2 regions of the Pseudomonas sp. Irchel 3A5 genome follow, and region 2 is predicted to be linked to the other one. Evidence: predicted binding sites of a transcription regulator. Region 2 holds the regulator's gene; the other holds the start of a gene.
The links. Region 2 encodes sigma-54, which starts transcription at its own class of promoters, with help from an activator protein. Its sites were predicted from a motif close to ANTGGCATNNANNTTGCTNT; they were not measured.
Positions count from the first base shown of each region.

Region 1: a site for sigma-54 is predicted at 4,327-4,346, ahead of glnK (P-II family nitrogen regulator). Genes of this name have one in related genera too.

Region 1 covers NZ_FYDU01000002.1:448,286-455,747, forward strand. Annotated here, with positions in the region: gene xerC (tyrosine recombinase XerC) at 1-366, shown strand, start outside; gene CKW31_RS04640 (HAD family hydrolase) at 359-1,051, shown strand; gene sutA (transcriptional regulator SutA) at 1,315-1,641, opposite strand; gene CKW31_RS04650 (secondary thiamine-phosphate synthase enzyme YjbQ) at 1,742-2,167, opposite strand; gene CKW31_RS04660 (ammonium transporter) at 2,413-3,750, opposite strand; gene glnK (P-II family nitrogen regulator) at 3,783-4,121, opposite strand; gene CKW31_RS04670 (accessory factor UbiK family protein) at 4,540-4,803, shown strand; gene CKW31_RS04675 (PLP-dependent cysteine synthase family protein) at 4,999-6,051, opposite strand; gene CKW31_RS04680 (Lrp/AsnC family transcriptional regulator) at 6,184-6,678, shown strand; gene CKW31_RS04685 (TonB-dependent siderophore receptor) at 6,686-7,462, opposite strand, start outside.
Region 2 covers NZ_FYDU01000008.1:163,066-170,527, forward strand. Annotated here, with positions in the region: gene CKW31_RS15150 (ATP-binding cassette domain-containing protein) at 1-608, opposite strand, end outside; gene CKW31_RS15155 (KpsF/GutQ family sugar-phosphate isomerase) at 896-1,870, shown strand; gene CKW31_RS15160 (HAD family hydrolase) at 1,884-2,408, shown strand; gene lptC (LPS export ABC transporter periplasmic protein LptC) at 2,422-2,994, shown strand; gene lptA (lipopolysaccharide transport periplasmic protein LptA) at 2,981-3,526, shown strand; gene lptB (LPS export ABC transporter ATP-binding protein) at 3,527-4,252, shown strand; gene CKW31_RS15180 (RNA polymerase factor sigma-54) at 4,438-5,931, shown strand; gene hpf (ribosome hibernation-promoting factor, HPF/YfiA family) at 6,062-6,370, shown strand; gene ptsN (PTS IIA-like nitrogen regulatory protein PtsN) at 6,384-6,848, shown strand; gene rapZ (RNase adapter RapZ) at 6,851-7,462, shown strand, end outside.

The DNA.
Region 1 (7,462 bases), on a different contig from region 2:
GTGGGCAGGAAAGCCCGTGAAGCGCTGCAGGCGTGGATTGCATTGCGCGCCCTGGCCAACCCTGAAGATGACGCCGTGTTCATTAGCCAGCAAGGTCGACGTCTTGGGCCGCGCGCTATTCAGAAGCGGGTCAAAGCGGTCGGTGAGCGTGAGTTGGGGCAAAACCTGCACCCGCACATGCTGCGCCACTCGTTTGCGAGCCATCTGCTTGAGTCGTCCCAGGATCTACGCGCAGTGCAGGAGTTGCTCGGCCACGCTGACATCAAGACCACGCAGATTTATACCCATCTGGATTTCCAGCATTTGGCGTCGGTCTACGACAGCGCCCACCCGCGGGCCAAACGCAAAGGTTCTGACCATGATTAAGCTGATCACCTTCGATCTCGACGATACTCTGTGGCACACCGCTCCGGCCATCGTCAGCGCTGAGGCCACCCTGCGCGAGTGGCTTGCTGCAAATGCGCCCAAGCTTGGCCCGGTGCCTGTCGAGCATCTGGGGGAAATTCGCGCGCGCCTGGTGGAAGCTGACCCTGGCTTCAAATACCGCATCAGCGAGCTGCGGCGGCGCGTGCTGTTCCATGCTCTGGAAGACGCCGGTTATCCCTCGGTTGAGGCTCAGGCGCTGGCTGATCAGGCTTTTGAAGTGTTCCTGCATGGCCGTCATCAGGTCGAGATCTTCCCGGAAGTCCATCCGACCCTTGAGATTCTGGCCGCGACCTTTACGTTGGGTGTGATCACCAACGGCAATGCTGACGTGCGTCGCCTGGGGTTGGCCGATTATTTCGCCTTCGCGCTGTGTGCTGAAGACTTGGGCATCGGCAAGCCAGACCCTGCTCCATTCGTGGAAGCACTCAAGCGCGCCAACGTTGATGCTGGCGCCGCAGTCCACATCGGCGATCACCCCGGCGATGACATCGCAGGCGCCCAGCAAGCCGGTATGCGAGCGATCTGGTACAACCCGGCGGGTAAACCGTGGGAAGCAGAAAAACTGCCTGATGCAGAGATCAGCAGCCTGACGCAGCTGCCGGATGTATTGCGTAGTTGGATGTAGCTGGTGTTGCGGTTGGTGATGATTGTGAGAGATTCAATGTGGGTGACGACGTGGGACCGGCTTTAGCCGGGAAGGCGGCATTTCAGCCAATGAATATGTTGCGGTCGTTCCGGCCTCTTCCCGGCTAAAGCCGGTCCCACGTCCTCACATCCGCTTGCGTGCTATCAAAAAATTTCCCACGTGTTCGGGCAAGCGGTCAGATTTTTGCCAAAAAAAAAGCCCGCAGCGACAGCGGGCTTTTTCTTATACGGCATCAGACACCCTTAGATAGGGCGGCTGCCGTATTTGTTATCCGGCTTCTTGGGCGGATCGGCGACCACGTTGGCCTCCACTTCCTGCACCTTGCCACCGCGGGCGAGGAACTCTTCCATGGCGCGGGCCAGAGCATCACGCTCTTTGTTCTTGGCTTCAACGCTAGGCAGTTCATCAACCGAGACAGCAGCCTTGGCCTTGCCTTTGGTCGGGGTTACCGTAGCTTCCGCACCGTCATCGGCATCAGCGCCATCCTCTTCGGGAGCAGCCGCAAGCTCCTCACCGTCCTCTTCACCTTCCAGATCATCAACCAGATCGTCGTTGTCATCGTCGCTCATGTTCTACCTCATGACTTGCGAAAGCAGATTAGTTATAGCCCAGCTGCGTACGTTTACGAATGCTGCCGGAAGAAATTCAACATCCGCTGCAAAACAGCGGTTATGCCTGGTCACCCTGAAGGGTGGCGAGGACGTTGCGAGCACCGCCAGCATCACGATGCTCACCCAGATAAACACCTTGCCAGGTGCCTAGCGCCAATCGACCCGCCGAAACCGGCAATACCAACTGGCAGCCTAGCAAACTGGCCTTGAAATGCGCCGGCAGATCGTCGGGGCCTTCGTCTTCATGTTCAAAGCCGTGGGTGCCTTGTGGCACCAGACGGTTGAAAAAGCGCTCGAAGTCACGACGCACAGCCGGGTCGGCGTTCTCGTTGATGGTCAACGAAGCCGAGGTATGCTGCAGCCACAAATGCAGCAACCCGACTCGACACTCTCGCAGCTCCGGCAAGCCTGCGAGAATTTCATCGGTTACCAGATGAAACCCGCGTGGTCTTGCCCGCAGGGTAATTCTGGTCTGTTGCCACATACAGTTCTCCGCATATTCGGCGCGCATTCTAACGCGCTGGCAGAAAAAGCAAAGCGCGCAATAATCCGTCTTTTCTGTAAGCCATCAGCGCTTGTTCGCTAACTTGACCAGTCTCTCCGCAAACTGTCAGGAATGCCCCTTGCAAAGCTATTGATGTACTGGGGTGAGAGGTTTGAACCAAGCAATCTATCGACAAACGCCAGACAAAAAAATGCCCGGTAAACCGGGCATTTTTTTACAGTGGCTTACAAGTTGTAGCCACGCTCGTTGTGTTGCGCAAGGTCGAGGCCTACAGCTTCTTCCTCTTCGGTGACACGCAGGCCCATGACCGCGTCCAGCACCTTGAGGATGATGAAGGTCACGATCGCGGTGTAGATGATCGTGAAGCCGACGCCTTTGCACTGAATCCAGACTTGAGCTGCGATATCAGTCACGGTGCCGAAGCCGCCCAGAGCAGGGGCTGCGAACACGCCAGTCAGGATTGCGCCGATGATGCCGCCGATGCCGTGAACGCCGAAAGCATCCAGGGAGTCGTCGTAGCCCAGCTTGCGCTTGAGGCTGGTGGCGCAGAAGAAGCAGATCACGCCTGCAGCCAGACCGATGATCAGCGCGCCCATTGGGCCAACAGTACCGGCAGCCGGAGTAATGGCAACCAGGCCAGCAACCACGCCCGAAGCGATACCCAGTGCGCTTGGCTTACCGTGGGTCAGCCACTCGGCGAACATCCAGCCCAGAGCAGCAGCGGCGGTCGCGATCTGGGTAACCAGCATCGCCATCCCTGCAGTACCGTTGGCGGCAGCAGCGGAACCGGCGTTGAAGCCGAACCAGCCTACCCAGAGCATTGCCGCGCCGATCAGGGTGTAACCCAGATTGTGCGGAGCCATTGGAGTGGTAGGGAAGCCTTTACGCTTGCCCAGTACCAGACACGCAACCAGACCTGCTACACCCGCGTTGATGTGAACAACGGTGCCGCCTGCGAAATCCAGGACTCCCCAGTCCCACATCAGGCCGCCGACGCCGCCCCAGACCATGTGCGCGATTGGCGCGTAGACCAGAGTGAACCAGATAGCCATGAAGATCAGCATCGCGGAGAACTTCATGCGTTCTGCGAAAGCACCGACGATCAGGGCTGGAGTGATGATGGCGAAGGTCATCTGGAAGGTGACGAACACCGCTTCAGGGAACAGTGCAGCAGCGCCGGTGATGCTGGACGGCGTGATGCCTGCCAGGAACGCTTTGCCCATACCGCCGAAGAAGGAGTTGAAGTTGACGACGCCTGCTTCCATACCGGTAGTGTCAAACGCAATGCTGTAGCCGTAAACGACCCACAGGATGCTGATCAGGCCGGTGATGGCGAAACACTGCATCATCACAGAAAGAATGTTTTTCGAGCGGACCATACCGCCGTAGAACAGCGCAAGACCAGGGATGGTCATGAACAGCACCAAGGCTGTCGAGGTCAGCATCCAGGCGGTGTCGCCTGAGTTGAGTACTGGGGCTGCCACTTCGTCTGCCGCCATGGCCAAGCCAGGGGTTACGAGGGACAACAGGGCTCCTAGCCCTGCGAATTGACGCAGAGTCATATTGTTTTCTCCTGGGGCGTTGGGTTGGCGGCTTAGATTGCGTCGGTATCGGTTTCGCCGGTACGGATGCGAATTGCCTGTTCCAGATTCACAACAAAGATCTTGCCGTCACCAATCTTGCCGGTGTTGGCTGCTTTGGTTATCGCCTCGATAACGCGATCCAGATCCTTATCGTCAATGGCAACGTCGATCTTCACCTTGGGAAGGAAGTCGACTACATATTCCGCACCGCGATACAACTCGGTGTGGCCTTTCTGACGTCCGAAGCCTTTGACTTCAGTAACGGTGATGCCCTGCACGCCGATTTCGGACAGCGACTCGCGCACGTCGTCCAGTTTGAACGGCTTGATGATGGCAGTGACTAGCTTCATGAAACTTTCTCCCGAATTGGTGGACTTGCCCCAGGAAAACAAACCCGACTCAAGTCTAAGCGCAGTGCCTGGCTTTGTAACGCATCGGTCGCCTGAAGGAGGTCCGACCAACCCCAGAAAACCGCTTTTGACGAAACATTCCCCGCTCCGCCTGCCGCACTGTAATCGTCAACGCGACTGCATCAGTGCATGGGTCATCAGCGACTAAGCAGAAAGCTTGCCATCTCCTGATTTTTCATTGAATACAGGCTCTTGATCCCTGTTTCAGGCACCAGAGCCGCCCCGCGAAGTGCCTAGGCGCACAACTAAAGTGCGTCCGTGCACGCGCTGGTGCGCCATTATCGTGCGTCAGCCTTCGCTAGAAATGACTATAGACGGTCCGTGCTACACTGCCGCCCATCTGAAACCGGAGGTAGACATGCTCGCGCCCAAAGCTTTTCTCGATGCCCTGAGCGGCCACGCCTCGCGCTTGTTCAATGGCGAAACACCAATCCCGCGTAATGAATTTGAAACCCAGTTCAAAGCCCTGCTGCAAAGCGGCTTCAGCAAACTGGATCTGGTCAGTCGGGAAGAATTCGACAGCCAGATGGCCGTCCTCGCCCGCACCCGAGCCCGCCTCGAAGCGCTGGAGGCGAAGGTTGCAGAGATGGAAGCGAAATCGAATCCACCTGCGGGTGAATAAATAGCGTCGCGTTGCAGACGTGGGACCGGCTTTAGTCCGGAAGAGGCCGGTAAATACAACACATGTGTGGTGTCTGAAACGCCGCCTTCCCGGCTAAAGCCGGTCCCACGACAATTTCGAGGTCGCATCACGCTCGTGATGCATCTGCTACTCCGAAGTGAGTCCCCGAAACGGTGCACACTTCAACTTGTCAGCTCACCGCGCAATCAACAACCGCTCCAGCTTTTTCGTATACGGCGAAAGATCACCTATGGTGCGCTCGACCCATTCAGGGTCGTAATACGTATCCAGATAGCGCTCGCCGCTGTCGCACATCAGCGTCACCACCGAACCCTTCAAGCCTTGCGCCTGCATGTCCAGCGCCACCTTCAGCGCGCCCCAGACATTGGTCCCCGTCGAGCCGCCGGGCTTCTTACCGATCAGCTTTTCCAGCCAGCCAAGGGTGGCGATGCTGGCCGCATCAGGGATTTGCAGCATGTCGTCGATGACCCCCGGCAAGAACGACGCTTCGACTCTGGGTCGCCCGATGCCCTCGATACGGCTGCCCTTGAGGCTGGTCAGGCCGGCGTCACCGCTGCGGTAACTGTCGTAGAACACCGAGTTCTCCGGGTCTACGACGATCAGTTTGGTGGCGTGGCCCTTGTAGCGAATGAACCGGCCGATGGTCGACGACGTACCGCCTGTTCCTGCGCTCATCACAATTGCGGTCGGGACGGGATGTTCTTCGCCACTCAACTGATCAAAGATGCTGTCAGCAATGTTGTTATTGCCCCGCCAGTCCGTAGCCCGTTCCGCGTACGTGAACTGATCCATGTAATGACCGTTGTCGAGACGAGCCAGCCGCTCTGCTTCGGGGTACATGTCGCAGGATTGCTCCACGAAGTGGCAGCGCCCGCCGAGCATCTCGACCTGCTGGATTTTCCTGCTGGCGGTATGGCGCGGCATGACCGCTGTGAAAGGCAGCCCTAGCAGTTTTGCGAAGTAGGCTTCCGATACGGCTGTGCTACCGGAAGAGGCCTCCACCACATGCGTGCCCTGGCGAATTTTGCCGCTGCAGATCGCATGGAGAAACAACGAGCGCGCCAGACGATGTTTCAGACTGCCGCTGGGGTGAGTGCTTTCGTCTTTGATATAAATATCGATACCGCTCAACGCCGGAATATCAAGCTTGAGCATATGCGTATCGGCCGAGCGGCGCTGATCGCAGTCAAGGATTTTGATCGCGGTACGAATCCAGTCATTCATCATTCTGCGCCCCGGCAAAAACACATCTATTCTTAAGGGCAAATGTTACCGATCACTGGGAAAAATAATTTCTTTTTGTTCTACTCGTTTGCCTACTTAATAGAAAATTTTTCTCCAAAAGGACTGATTTGAAAAATGGACAGTCTTGATCGTCATATCCTCAGCATTCTGCAGCGTGATGCCACCACTGCGCTGAAAGACCTGGCTGACGCAGTCAACCTCTCAACTACGCCGTGCTGGAAGCGAGTCAAAAAGCTCGAAGAAGCCGGGTACATCAAATCCAGAGTCGCGCTCCTCGACCCGGAAAAACTCGGGCTGGGTTTGTCGGTTTTCGTTCAGATCAAGACCCAGCGCCATGACACCCAATGGCTTGAGCAATTCGCCCAGACCGTCATGCAGTACGAACAGGTCATGGAGTTCTACCGAATGGCGGGTGAATGGGACTACATGCTTCGACTGGTGGTCACTGACATGGCCGCCTACGACCGCTTCTACAAAAAGCTGATCAGCAGCACCGAAGGTCTTTCGACCATTACCTCCAGCTTCGCCATGGAACAGTTGAAGTACACGACGGCGCTGCCGTTATCCCGCAGCCAGGCCTGTTCCCCGAGGAGGAACAGGCTGGTTTAACGGCTGGTTAGAAGTTGTAGCTGACAGTGGCGCTGACGTTTCGCTCTTCGCCCAGATAGCAGTAGCTCAGGCTTGCACAGGACGCGACGTAGGATTCGTTGGTCAGGTTGTTTGCGTTAACCCGCACGTCTACGCCTTTGAGACCAACTTTGCTCAGGTCGTAGCCGACTGAAGCGTCGAACAATGTGTAAGACGGCACCTTCAGGGTGTTTTCAGAATCCGCCCAGCTATAGCCGACGTAGCGAACGCCTGCACCCAGCCGCAGACCATCCAGCGCACCGCTGTTGAAGGCATAGTCGCCCCAAAGCGACGCCATGTGTTTAGGCGCCTGGGTCGGCGAGTTGCCTTTGTTCTCGATGACATTGGTCGGCGTGCTCAACGTGCTGATCATTGATTTGGAGTATTCGATGTCGGTCAGCGTGTAGCCGCCCAGCACTTTGAAGTTATCGGTTAACTGCACGTGCGCTTCCAACTCCAGACCCTGAGAGCGAACCGCGCCAATCGGGCGATAGAAATTCTCTTGCGGCAGCTTGGAGGCGAGGTTTTCTTGATCAATGCGGAATACCGAGGCGGTGAACAGATTGTCCGTTCCCGGTGGTTGGTACTTGATACCTGCTTCCCATTGAGTGCCGTCTGTTGGCGCGAGAGGGTTGCCGTCGCTGTCGGCGTACGAGTTGGGGTTGAAGGACTCGGAATAGCTCAAGTACGGTGCAACTCCGTTATCGAACAGATACAGCACGCCTGCCCGACCGGTCAGTTTGGTACGTCGATCACTGATTTCGGT
Region 2 (7,462 bases):
TGAGAGACCACAACACTGGTGATACCGAGCGCATCATTGAGCAGCTTGATCAGACGAACCAGCACACCCATCGCAATCGGGTCTTGCCCCACAAATGGTTCGTCATACATGAGAATCTGGGGGTCGAGGGCGATCGCCCGAGCCAGCGCCACGCGACGCTTCATGCCACCTGACAGCTCGTCGGGCATCAGATCGATGGCACCACGCAGCCCCACCGCCTGCAACTTGAGCAGGACAATGTCACGAATCATTTCTTCCGGCAGCTCGGTGTGGACCCGCAACGGGAAGGCAACGTTCTCGAACACATCCAGGTCAGTGAACAGTGCTCCGCTCTGGAACAACACGCCCATGTGCTTGCGCGCATCGAACAGATCGCTGCGCGACAAGGCGGGCAGGTTCTGCCCGTTGACCCACACTTCGCCCGCAGAAGGTCGCAACTGGGCACCCATCAACCGCAGCAAAGTAGTTTTGCCGCTGCCAGAAGGCCCCATGATGCCGGTGACTTTGCCGCGGGGAATACGAATATCAACATTATCGAAAATGCTGCGCGTACCGCGCCTGAAGGAAACGCCCTTCAGCTCGATCGCGTAGGCGTTATCGGCGCTCATCTAAACTCCTTGCGATGCAGCCTCACGTTCAGCTGCCGAGTCCCTGGCGGGAGACATGCTGTCTCGGTGGGCGGAACAGCGGCGAACTATACCACCGCAATAAGGCCCCGCCAAAGGGCGAAGACGATCAATCAATATCGCTATACACAATTTGCGACACTTCCTACAAACGAGCTCTACCAATCGCTACACAGAACGATTAAACGCAAAGCTTGACGATCAGACGTGAGGGAATCGCGCATTACCGCTATAATCGCCGCCTTTTAACCGGCCGACCGATTTTTCACATGAATCAATCCAGCGACCTGATCCAGTCAGCACAACGCACCATCCGCCTCGAAATCGAAGCTGTGGAGGGTTTGTTAGCGCATATCAACGCAGATTTCATCGAGGCCTGCGAGATGATTCTCGCGAGCAAAGGACGCGTTGTCGTGGTGGGCATGGGTAAATCAGGACATATCGGAAAAAAAATCGCTGCTACTCTGGCGAGCACCGGCACCACCTCGTTTTTTGTTCACCCTGCCGAAGCCAGTCATGGCGACATGGGCATGATCACCTGCGATGACATCATCCTCGCCCTGTCAAATTCGGGAACAACGGCTGAAATCGTCACCTTGCTGCCCCTGATCAAACGTCTCGGCATCAAGATGATCAGTCTGACGGGCAACCCGTGTTCAACCCTGGCTGAAGCAGCCGACGTCAATCTGAGTGCCCGCGTAGAGCATGAAGCCTGCCCGCTGAATCTGGCTCCGACCTCTTCGACGACTGCGGCACTGGTCATGGGCGACGCCCTGGCAGTAGCGCTACTGGAAGCCCGGGGCTTCACGGCTGAAGACTTCGCTTTTTCGCATCCGGGTGGCGCGCTGGGCAGACGCTTGCTGCTCAAGGTCGAGCACGTCATGCACGTCGGCGAACAACTGCCGAAAGTACAGCGTGGCACCCTGCTCCGCGACGCACTGATGGAAATGACCCGCAAGGGCCTGGGCATGACGGCGGTTATCGAGACTGATGGACGACTGGCCGGGATATTCACTGACGGCGATCTGCGCCGCACTCTGGATCGTCCGATTGATATTCGCCTGGCGACTATTGATGACGTGATGACCGTTCACGGCAAGACGGCCCGCCCTGAGATGCTTGCAGCTGAAGCATTGAAAATCATGGAAGACAACAAGATCGGCTCACTCATCGTCGTTGACGAAAATGATCATCCGGTCGGAGCTTTCAACCTGCAGGACCTGTTGCGCGCAGGCGTCATGTAATGGAGATGTGCAAATGACTACCGATCTGCTGCAACGCGGTAAAAATATCAAACTGGCCATCTTCGACGTCGACGGCGTACTGACCGACGGTCGCCTGTATTTCCTTGAAGACGGTAGCGAATTCAAGACTTTCAACACTCTGGACGGCCAAGGCATTAAAATGCTGATCGCCTCGGGCGTGGCAACGGCCATTATCAGCGGCCGCAAGACGCCGGTCGTTGAACGCCGTGCCAAGAATCTCGGCATTGAGCATCTTTATCAGGGCCGCGAAGACAAGCTTGTGGTTCTCGACGAACTGCTCGGCCAGCTCGGCCTGAATTACGAACAGGTCGCCTATCTGGGTGATGATCTGCCAGACTTGCCAGTCATCCGGCGTGTCGGTCTTGGCATGGCGGTGGCCAATGCAGCAACTTTTGTCCGGCAACATGCCCACGGCATTACCCAGGCACGCGGCGGCGAAGGCGCAGCTCGCGAGTTCTGTGAATTGATCATGAGCGCTCAAGGCAGCCTTGAAGCCGCCCACGCAGCCTACTTATAGACAGAAGCCATTTATGCTTAGCAAAAGAATTCGAACGTTTCTGATCCTCGGCGTGCTGGCATTTTTGCTGGCAGCCGCAGGTTATTGGAACATCAGCCCGGAAAGCTTCATGGAGCAACCGGCTGCAACGGTGGACGAAAGCGCCATCGATTTTTACGCAATCAATGCGCATAGCGTGCAGTATTTGCCGGATGGCAAGTTGCAGTACGAAATGACAGCAGACAAGGTCGAGCACATCAAGGCCACCGATGTAACAATGCTCACCACGCCAGACTTGCAGATGTACCGTGGCACCCTCTTTCCCTGGCATATCCAGAGCAAAACGGGTGAGGTTTCCCCTGGTGGCGAGCAAGTCGAACTGATTGACTCGGTTCGCGTAGCACGAACAGACGAAAAAAAACGTACGACCATTATCACCAGCAGTCGAATGACCGTATTCCCGCAGAAGCAATATGCGCAGACCGAGCAAGCCGTTAGAATCGACGGCGCGGGCGGTGTGACTACGGCCAAGGGAATGAAAGCGTATTTGAACGACAGCAGGATGGACCTGCTATCTAATGTAAGAGGACAGTATGAGGCTCGTTAAAACCCTTCCTTTTTTGCTTGGCCTGGGTGCAGCACTGGGAAGCGCGAGCGCCTGGTCCCTGCCGACTGATCGCGATCAGCCGATCCACATTCAGTCCGACGACGCACAACTCGACGACAAGAAAGGCGTTGCCACCTATAAAGGCAACGTAATCATCACCCAGGGCTCGATGAAGATCACCGGTAATACCGTGACCATCACACGTAATGCCCAAGGTGAAGTCGATGTGTTCACATCGGTCGGCAACCTCGCGTACTACGAGCAGAAGCCGTCTGTAGACAAGCCTATCGTTCAAGCCTACGCGATCACTATCCAGTACTACGCTGCGCAGGATCGTATCGTTCTGATCGACAAGGCCAAGGTCATCAACGATGGCAACACGTCCGAAGGCGAGAAGATCGTTTATGACACGGTCAAACAGATCGTCAGCGCTGGTCGTGCCAATGGCGGCAGCAAGGTGACAACACCACGCCCGCGTATTGACATGGTTATCCAGCCGAAAAAGAAAACCGACCAGCAGAAGGCCCAGTAAATGGCGACGCTGAAAGCCCAGCATTTGGCTAAGAGCTACAAGGGCCGTCAGGTCGTTCGCGATGTGAGCCTGTCCATCGAAAGTGGTCAGATCGTAGGATTGCTAGGGCCTAACGGCGCTGGCAAGACCACCTGCTTCTACATGATTGTCGGCCTGGTTCAGGCTGATCAAGGGCGAGTGCTGATCGACGACCTGGATGTCAGCCACCAGCCCATGCACGGCCGCGCACGCGCAGGTATTGGCTATCTGCCTCAGGAAGCCTCGATCTTTCGCAAGCTGTCGGTAGCCGACAACATCATGGCGATTCTCGAAACTCGCCAGGAGCTGGACCGTGACGGACGCCGCAAGGAGCTGGAAAGCCTGCTGCAGGAATTTCACATCACTCATATCCGCGACAATATGGGCATGAGCCTGTCCGGTGGTGAGCGCCGCCGGGTGGAAATCGCACGCGCACTTGCTACCTCACCGAAATTCATCCTGCTCGACGAACCGTTCGCAGGCGTGGACCCGATTTCCGTAGGCGATATCAAACAGATCATCCACCATCTGAAAGCCAAGGGCATCGGCGTATTGATCACCGATCACAACGTCCGTGAAACCCTGGACATCTGTGAAACCGCCTACATCGTCAACGACGGGCAGTTGATTGCCGAAGGCGATTCGGAAACCATTCTCGCAAATCAGCTGGTGAAAGAGGTTTACCTCGGCCACGAGTTCCGCCTGTAAAAAGAACTGTGGTGCCCGGCTTTCAAGGCGGGCAGGACTGGGCCTTGGTGCTGATGGTTATTAAATGCCAGCACGCTCTAGTCAAACACTTCAGTTTCAGGCATATAATTTGCTTATGTACGCGCCCAGGCGCTCGGTAGTGGATGGCGCATGTGCGCCGGCGAATAAGGTGTTAAGCCCCAGCCATGAAACCATCGCTAGTCTTGAGAATGGGCCAGCAGCTGACGATGACGCCGCAGCTGCAACAGGCCATCCGCTTACTCCAATTGTCGACACTGGACCTCCAGCAGGAGATCCAGGAGGCACTGGAGTCGAACCCTATGCTGGAACGCCAGGAAGAAGGCGACGATTTCGACAACGCCGACCCATTGGCTGACAACATCGAGCAGAAACCTAATCCTGATGTCCAGGAGCCGACTTATCAGGAGTCCGCTCCTACTGTGGACAATCTGGAAGAAGGCGACTGGAGCGAGCGCATCCCCAACGAGCTGCCGGTCGATACCGCGTGGGAAGACGTCTATCAAACCAGCGCCAGCAGCCTGCCCAGCAATGATGATGACGAGTGGGACTTCACCACTCGTACCTCTGCCGGTGAGAGCCTGCAAAGCCATTTACTCTGGCAGTTGAACCTGGCGCCGATGTCCGACACCGACCGCCTGATTGCCGTGACCCTGATCGATTGCATCAATAACCAGGGCTATCTGGACGAGACTCTGGAAGAGATTCTCGACGCCTTCGATCCCGAGCTTGATATCGAGCTCGACGAGATTGAAGCCGTGCTGCACCGCATTCAGCAGTTTGAGCCCGCCGGTATCGGCGCGCGCAACCTGAGCGAATGCCTGCTCCTGCAATTGCGTCAGCTCCCGGCAAAAACCCGTTGGCTCAGCGAAGCACAGCGACTGGTCAGTGACTACATCGACCTGCTGGGCAGCCGCGACTACTCGCAGCTCATGCGCCGCATGAAGCTCAAGGAAGATGAACTGCGGCAGGTCATCGAGCTGGTGCAAAGCCTCAACCCTCGCCCCGGTTCGCAAATCGAATCCACCGAAGCTGAATACGTGGTGCCTGACGTCATCGTGCGCAAGGACAACGAACGCTGGCTGGTTGAGCTCAATCAGGAATCAGTCCCGCGCTTGCGCGTGAATCCGCAGTACGCCGGTTTTGTCCGCCGCGCCGATACCAGCGCCGATAACACGTTCATGCGCAATCAGCTGCAAGAAGCACGCTGGTTCATCAAAAGCCTGCAAAGTCGTAATGAAACCCTCATGAAAGTGGCAACGCAGATCGTCGAGCATCAGCGCGGCTTCCTTGAGTACGGCGATGAGGCGATGAAACCACTGGTCCTGCATGACATCGCAGAGGCCGTAGGCATGCACGAGTCGACCATTTCTCGTGTAACCACTCAGAAATTCATGCATACCCCCCGTGGTATTTACGAGTTGAAATATTTCTTCTCGAGCCATGTAAGCACCTCCGAAGGCGGTGAATGTTCGTCCACAGCCATTCGCGCGATCATCAAAAAACTGGTTGCAGCGGAAAATCAGAAAAAGCCGTTGAGTGACAGCAAGATCGCTGGTTTACTGGAGGCACAAGGCATTCAAGTAGCCCGTCGCACAGTAGCCAAATACCGCGAATCACTTGGCATTGCGCCGTCTAGTGAACGCAAGCGACTGATGTGACGAGAGGTACAGTAGTAACCGCCCGAGCACTGGCCCGAATCGGTTCTACGCAACCCGGTTGCTAGCCACAGCGTTCCAGTGGCAGGCAAAAGCCTGCCTCTTTATGCACTGGCAATAAGGAGAAAGCGGTATGCAAGTCAACATCAGTGGACATCAACTGGATGTGACCGACGCCCTACGCGACTACATCACCGAAAAACTCGGCAGACTGGAGCGCCACTTCGACAAGATCACTAATGTGCAGGTCATCATGGAGGTCGAGAAGCTTAAACAGAAAATCGAAGCCACCCTGCACATCCCCGGCTCAAAGGTCGTCGCCAATGCGGAACATGATGACATGTACGCGGCAATCGACCTTTTGACCGACAAGCTGGATAGACAACTGCTCAAGCATAAGGAAAAGCAGCTCAGCCTCCTTCAGGGTGCAACGGCTCGCTGATACCCCCAAAAACATGATCCGATTAGAAAATATCCTGACCCCCGGCCGTTCACTCGTGAACGTGCCGGGCGGCAGCAAGAAAAAAGTCCTCGAACAGATTGCCAACCTGATCGGCAGAGAAGTGCCTGATCTGGACTCGCAAGTCGTGTTCGAGAGCCTTGTCGCCCGTGAAAAACTTGGCTCTACCGGCTTTGGTAATGGCATCGCCATTCCGCACTGTCGTTTGAAGGGATGTGAATCACCCATCAGCGCATTGCTGCACCTGAACGCTCCTGTAGATTTCGACGCTATCGATGGCGCCCCCGTTGACTTGCTGTTTGTCCTGCTGGTCCCGGAAGCGGCTACCGATGCACACCTGGAATTGCTGCGCCAGATCGCCAGCATGCTCGACCGCAAAGAAGTGCGTGAACGCCTGCGTAGTGCCGCGAGCAACGAAGCCCTTTATCAGGTAGTACTGGACGAGCAAAACAGGCATTAATCATGCGCATGATCATTGTGAGCGGTCGCTCGGGCTCCGGCAAAAGCACCGCGCTGGATGTCCTGGAAGACAGCGGCTTCTACTGCGTTGATAACCTTCCGGCCGGTCTGCTCCCGGAACTCGCCGAACGCGCGCTGATCAATACCGAGCTGGCCGAACCGTTGCTGGCCGTCTCCATTGATGCACGCAACCTCCCCAGTCACCTGACGCGCTTCCCGCAGATGCTGGAAGAGGTTCGTTCACGCAACATCCAGTGCGATGTGCTGTACCTGGATGCGGATGAATCGACCCTCTTCAAACGCTTCTCGGAAACCCGTCGTCGCCACCCTCTGAGCAACGCCAACCGCTCGCTGGCCGAGGCCATTCGGGACGAGACTACGTTGCTGGGGCCGATCATTGATCTGGCAGACCTGAAGATCAATACCACCCACCTGAACCTCTACCAGCTGCGCGACACGCTTAAGCTTCGCCTGCTGAACAAGCCGGAGCCAGGTACGGCCTTCCTGATCGAGTCTTTCGGATTCAAGCGCGGCATGCCCGTGGACGCCGACCTGGTATTCGATGTGCGCTGCCTGCCAAACCCTTATTGGAAACCTGAACTGCGAGAGAAATCA